DNA from 2 places in the Xanthomonas tesorieronis genome. Region 2 is predicted to be linked to the other one. Evidence: predicted binding sites of a transcription regulator. Region 2 holds the regulator's gene; the other holds the start of a gene.
What was found. Region 2 encodes FliA, which starts transcription of late flagellar genes. Its sites were predicted from a motif close to TAAAGTTTNNCNNNCNNNGGCCGATAA; they were not measured.
Positions count from the first base shown of each region.

Region 1: a site for FliA is predicted at 1,615-1,641, ahead of AB3X08_RS20285 (GGDEF domain-containing protein). Genes of this name have one in related genera too.

Region 1 is NZ_CP162490.1:4,744,150-4,747,555, forward strand. It holds gene AB3X08_RS20280 (carbohydrate kinase family protein) at 369-1,295, shown strand; gene AB3X08_RS20285 (GGDEF domain-containing protein) at 1,714-3,303, shown strand; gene AB3X08_RS20290 (DUF808 domain-containing protein) at 3,377-3,406, opposite strand, start outside.
Region 2 is NZ_CP162490.1:2,721,709-2,725,114, forward strand. It holds gene flhF (flagellar biosynthesis protein FlhF) at 1-858, shown strand, start outside; gene AB3X08_RS11635 (MinD/ParA family ATP-binding protein) at 845-1,729, shown strand; gene AB3X08_RS11640 (RNA polymerase sigma factor FliA) at 1,726-2,475, shown strand; gene cheY (chemotaxis response regulator CheY) at 2,494-2,886, shown strand; gene AB3X08_RS11650 (protein phosphatase CheZ) at 2,886-3,406, shown strand, end outside.

The DNA.
Region 1 (3,406 bases), 2.0 Mb from region 2:
TGGGAGAGGGGCTATGGCGCTTCCCTTCTCCCATCGGGAGAAAGTGCCCCGCAGGGGCGGATGAGGGTACGGGCGAAGCCGCGTGCACCCAAACTCCGCGAGACGCTTTCGCGCCGTACCCTCACCCCAACCCCTCTCCCGGTGGGAGAGGGGCTATGGCTGTTCCTTCTCCCACCGGGAGAAGGTGCCCCGAAGGGGCGGATGAGGGTACGGGCGAAGCCTGGCACCCTCCGACACGAAGCATGCCCGCACCAACCAGCCGCGATCCCGCAGCGCCGCGCATGGTCGCCGCGCTGCGGCTTGTACGCCACAATAGCCGCCCATCGCGCCAGCCCCGGCGCCGCTGCAGCCAACCGAGGAGCCGTTCGATGTTCGTGGTGTGTGGAGAGGCCCTGTACGACATCTTCATCGACGGCTACGCCGGTACCTCGGTCGGCATGACCGCGCGCCAGGGCGGCTCGCCGTTCAACGTCGCGATCGGCCTGGCCCGGCTCGGCACGCCGTCGGCGCTGTTCACCGGCCTGTCCACCGACCCGCTCGGCCGCCAGCTGCGCAGCACCCTGGAACGCGAGGGCGTGGCGCTGCAGCACTGCATCGACAAGCGCGAGGCGACCACCCTGGTAATGGTCGCGCTGGACGCGCAGGGCGTGCCCAACTATTCGTTCTACGGCACCGGCTGCGCCGACCGCGCGCTGACCGCCGCCGACCTGCCGACGCTCGACACCACGGTCGGCGGCCTGCATTTCGGCTCCTACACCCTGGTCGCCGAGACCACCGCCAGCACCTTCCAGGCCCTGGCCGAGCGCGAACGCGCGCAGCGGCTGATCTCGCTGGATCCGAACGTGCGGCCGACGGTGGAGCCGGACATGGCGGTGTGGCGGGCGCGGCTGGATCGCTGGATCGCGCTGGCGCACGTGGTCAAGGTCAGCCAGGAAGACATCGAGCTGCTGTACCCGCAGCAGGATCCGTTCGCGGTCGCGCGCGGCTGGCTGCAGCAAGGCCCGTCGCTGGTGGTGATGACCCTGGGCGGCGACGGCGCGGTGGCCTGGCGCGGCGACGCCGAGGCGCGCGTGGCCGGGCGCGCGGTGCAGGTGGCCGATACCGTCGGCGCCGGCGACAGCTTCCAGGCCGCGCTGCTGCACCAGTTGCCCGACCTGGCGGCGCTCGCCGCGCTGGACCCGTCGGCGCCGGCGCTGCAGCACCTGCTGGACTTCTGCGTGGCCGCCGCGGCGATCAACTGCACCCGCGCCGGCGCCAACCCGCCCAGCCTGGACGAGGTCCGCGCCGCGCTCTAAGGGCGCATCATCGAACGCCGGCAGGTCGCCTGCGTCTGCCGGAGTGCCAGCCGCTGCCGCGTGACGCGATGCCCGATTGGGGATCGAGCCGCGCAGCGCCGGCCGCAGCCGCCCCGTGCGCTTGCTGCGCGCATGCTTCGCCATGTGGTCTTCCGCGCGTAGGCATTTTGCCGCACGTCCCAGTTCTCTCTTGCGATGCACGCACATGCGAGAGCTAGGCGATCGAAGCGGCCGGCAGCGCTGGCCGCATGCGCGGCAAGAAGGCGTGGACAAGCGGACACCCGCCCATGCCGCAGCGATGGTTGGGCGCGCCGCCGGCTCAAGCGCACGCCGCCAGCGCCGATATCCTGTACCTGAGCATCGCCATGGGCGCCGCGTTTGCGGCAGGGCGGTGGTTCCATTGGGAGGAAGCGAGCGCATGCCGGATCAACGCGACGAGCCGCCTGCAGGCGGGCTGCGCAAGCTGCTGTCGCCACGCAAGCGCGAACCGGCGGCAGCGACCGCTTCGGCGGTGGCGCGGCGTGGCGCGCACGCTGCCGCGCCCGCGGCGCCGGGCGAGCACGCCGATCCGGCCGCGGCCACCGCGGCGCTGATCCGCCTGTTCAACCACGCCCACCAGCCGCTGGAGCTGCTCGGCGCCTTCGCCGACGGCATGGCCAGCCTGCACGGCGAACTCGGCGACATGGGCCGGCGTCTGCAGTCGGCGGCGGCCAGCGCCGACTGGCCCAGCTACGGGCGCGCGCTGCGCCAGCTGATCGACAAATACATCCGCACCATCGACGTCGGCGATCCGCTGGCCGGACCCAGCGATCCCGAACGCCTGCGCGACCTGCTGCGCCAGGCGATCGCCGGCGCGCTGGCTTCGCTGCTGCACAACCTGCCGGAACTGGCCAACGAATCGGAGGCCACCGGCGAGGCGCTGCGCCAATGGCGACCGGGCCTGCCGCTGGAGCCGGTGGCGCAGCGCGTGCGCGAGCTGTGCCACCAGATCGCGCTGCGCGCCAGCGACAGCCAGGAGCAGCAGACGCTGCTGCTGAGCCTGTTCGACCTGCTGCTGGAGAACGTCGGCGAGCTGCTCGACGACACCAGCTGGCTGCAGGGCCAGATCGCGGTGGTGCGCGACATGATCAGCGGCCCGCTGGACCGCTATTCGATCGAGGAAGCGCGCAGCAGCCTGCGCGAGGTGATCTACAAGCAGGGCCTGCTGAAGCAGGGCATCGCCGAGTCCAAGGAGGCGATGAAGGACATGATGGTGTCCTTCGTCGAAAACCTGGACGGCATGGCGATCAGTACCAGCGAGTTCCACGACCGCATCGCCGACTATTCGCAGACCATCCGCGACGCACGCAGCATCGCCGACCTCAACCGCCTGCTGCAGGAAGTGCTGCAGGACACCGGCCACGTGCAACAGCAGGCGCTGCGCGCGCGCGACCACCTGATCGCCGCGCGCCAGGAAGTGGACGCGGCCGAGCAGCGCATCCTGCGCCTGGAACAGGAGCTGCAGGACGTCAGCGGGCTGGTGCGGGTGGACCAGCTCACCGGTGCCCTCAACCGGCGCGGACTGGAAGAATTGTTCGCGCGCGAATTGGCGCGCACCGAGCGCAGCGCGCAGCCGCTGTGCGTGGCGATGCTGGACCTGGACGACTTCCGCAAGCTCAACGAGACCTACGGCCATCCCGGCGGCGATGCCGCGCTGCGCCATGTGGTCGAGGTGGCACGCACCACCTTGCGCGGCAGCGATGCGATCGCGCGCTTCGGCGGCGAGGAATTCCTGCTGCTGATGCCCGACTGCACCATCTTCGAGGCGTCCGCGGCGGTGACCCGGGTGCAGCGCGCGCTGGCCCAGCGCGCGATGGTGCACGAGGACCAGCGCGTGTTCGTCAGCTTCAGCGCCGGCGTGGCACTGCGCCGCGCCGGCGAGACCCCGGACGTGCTGGTCAAGCGCGCCGACCGGGCGCTGTACGAGGCCAAGAAGGCCGGCAAGAACCGGGTGGTGTCGGCGGATTAGCGCCGGCGCTGCCGGCGCAGGAATCGAGAATCGGGAATGGGGAATCGCAACAGCGCGATCCGCCGGACCGCTCTTACGATTCCCTATTCCCCTTTCCCGATTC
Region 2 (3,406 bases):
ATGATCGAGCGCGAGATGAACCGGCTCACCGACGAACGCCTGCGCGGCTCGCCGGTTCGCGCCCAGGCGCTGGAGCTGATGGACGACTACGGCTTCGACAGCGGCCTGACCCGCGACGTGGTGATGCAGATCCCCGCCGACCTGGAGCTGCACCGCGGCCGCGGGCTGATGCTGGGGCTGCTGTCCAAGCGCCTGCCGATCGCCGCGCTGGACCCGATCGAGGAAGGCGGCGTGATCGCCCTGATCGGCCCCACCGGCGCCGGCAAGACCACCACCATCGCCAAGCTGGCCTCGCGCTTCCTGGAGCGCCATGCCGCCCGCGACGTGGCCCTGGTCACCACCGACACCATCCGCGTCGGCGGCCGCGAACAGCTGCACAGCTACGGCCGCCAGCTCGGCATCGCCGTGCACGAGGCCGACAGCGATGCCGCCCTGCAGCAACTGCTGGAGCGCCTGCGCGACTACAAGCTGGTGCTGATCGACACCGCCGGCATGGGCCAGCGCGACCGCGCCCTGGCCGCACAGCTGCACTGGCTGCGCGCCTCGCGAGTGGTCCGGTCCTTGCTAGTACTCCCTGCCAACGCTCATTTCTCCGACCTGGACGAGGTGGTGCGCCGGTTTGCCGGCGCCGATCCGCAGGGGGTGATCTTGACCAAGCTGGATGAAACCGGGCGGTTTGGCAGTGCCCTGTCGGTGGTCGCGGACCACCGGCTTCCCATCACCTGGGTGACCGATGGTCAGCGCGTGCCGGACGACCTGCACCGCGCCAACGCCGCCAGCCTGGTATTGCGCCTTGAAGATTTGCGGCGCGCTGCCGATAAGCCCTGTACTCCGGAGCAGAACCATGCCGTCGCGTGATTACGCCAATCTGACCAATGCCTTCCCCCTGTCGGCAACGCGCAGCGAACCGCTGGGCCCGGTGCGCACGATCGCCGTGACCGGCGGCAAGGGCGGCGTCGGCAAGACCAACATCTCGGTCAACCTGTCGATGGCGCTGGCCGACATGGGCAAGCGCACCCTGCTGCTGGACGCCGACCTCGGCCTGGCCAACGTCGACGTGCTGCTCGGGCTGACCCCCAAGTTCACCCTGGCCGACCTGGTCGCCGGGCGCTGCACCCTGGAAGAGGTGCTGGTCGACATGCCCAACGGACTGATGGTGGTGCCCGCCGCCTCCGGCCGCCGGCACATGGCCGAGCTGCCGCCGGCCCAGCACGTCGGCCTGGTCAACGTGTTCTCCGAGCTCAAGCGCGAGCTGGACGTGATGATCATCGACACCGCCGCCGGCATCACCGACAGCGTGCTGACCTTCTGCCAGGCCGCGCAGGACGCGGTGGTGGTGGTCTGCGACGAGCCGGCCTCGATCACCGACGCCTACGCGCTGATCAAGGTGCTGTCGCGCGAACGCGGCGTGGACCGGGTGCAGATCGTGGCCAACATGGTCCGCGACCTCAACGAAGGCCGCCTGCTGTACGACAAGCTGAGCCGGGTCTGCGAGAAGTTCCTCGGCGACGTGTCGCTGAACTACCTGGGCTGCGTGCCGCAGGACGACTGGCTGCGCCTGTCGGTGCAGCGCCAGCAGCCGGTGGTCAAGGCCTACCCGTCCAGCCCGTCAGCGCAGGCGATCGCCGAGATCGCCCGCCGCACCGCGCGCTGGCAGGCGCCGACCGTGCCGCGCGGCAACGTCGAGTTCTTCGTCGAACGGATCATCCAGCGGGGGGTCGCCGCATGAACGCCGCCGCCCACTACCGCGCCGTGCAGCGCAACAGTTCCAACGACTACATCGCCCAGCATTCGGACCTGGTGCGGCGCATCGCCCACCACCTGGCGGCGCGGCTGCCGGCCAGCGTGGAGATCGACGACCTGATCCAGGCCGGCATGATCGGCTTGATCGAGGCCTCGCGCAGCTACGACGCCGACCAGGGCGCCTCGTTCGAGACCTACGCCTCGATCCGCATCCGCGGCTCGATGATCGACGAGATCCGCCGCGGCGACTGGGTGCCGCGCTCGGTGCACCGCCGTGCCCGCGACGCCGCCTCGGCGATCCGCAAGATCGAGCAGAGCACCGGCCGCGCCGCCGCCGCCAACGAAGTGGCCGCGGCGATGGACATGCCGCTTCCCGAATACCTGCGATTGATGGAAGATGCCGCGCGCGGCCAGGTGCTGAGCCTGGAGTCGCGGGTCGAAGACCACGGCGAACTGGACACCATCGCCAAGGGCGGGCCCAATCCGCAGCAGATGCTGGAGCGCAGCGAGTTCGGGCGCGAACTGGGCAAGGCAATCGCGCAGCTGCCCGAGCGCGAGCAGTTGGTCCTGTCGCTGTACTACGAACAAGAATTGAACCTGAAGGAAATCGGCGCGGTGCTCGGTGTCAGCGAGTCGCGCGTCTGCCAGATCCACGGCCAGGCCACGGTACGCTTGCGCGGACGCTTGAAAGCGTTCGAAGCGGCGGACGCCGGCCTGGAAGACGAAGAATAAGACCCAAGGGAGTTAGCGGTGAACAAGAACATGCGGATTTTGATCGTGGACGATTTCTCGACGATGCGGCGCATCGTCAAGAATCTGCTCGGCGATCTGGGCTTCACCAACACTGCAGAGGCCGAAGACGGCAACAGTGCGCTGGCGGCACTGCGCTCGGCACCGTTCGAGTTCGTGGTCACCGACTGGAACATGCCCGGCATGACCGGCATCGATCTGCTGCGCAACATCCGCGCCGACGACAAGCTCAAGCACCTGCCGGTGCTGATGGTGACCGCCGAGGCCAAGCGCGAGCAGATCATCGAGGCCGCGCAGTGCGGCGTGAACGGCTACATCATCAAGCCGTTCACCGCGCAGACGCTGCAGGAGAAGCTGGGCAAGATCTTCGAACGCCTGGGAGCGACCGCCTGATGGAAGCCACCGCCGAACGCAGCGCCCTGATCGAACGCCTGCAAGGTGCGCTGGACGCACTGGAGCGTGGCGACGAAGCCGCCTGGCGCAAGGAAATCGACACGCTCGCCGCCTGGCGCACGCGGCCGATGATGCAGGGCCTGAGCCGGCTGGCGCGCGACCTGGGCCAGGCGCTCGGCGAGCTGCCCACCATCCCCACCGAAGCCGGCGAGCTGGACGACGCCTGCTCGCGCCTGGACCACGTGGTGGCGATGACCGAGCAGGCCAGCCACCGCACCCTGGACCTGGCCGAGGAATGCCGCGCGCTGGCCGACCAGCTGCGCGCCGGCGGCCTGACCGGCGACCAGGGCGAGATCCTCGACAAGATCCGCCACAACCTCACCGAGATGGCCCTGGCGCAGAGCTTCCAGGACCTGACCGGGCAGATCATCCGCCGCGTGGCGACCATCGTGCGCCGCGTGCACGAGGGGTTCGGCGCGCTCGGCCTGCCGCCGAAGGAAGACAAGAAACCCGACGGCAG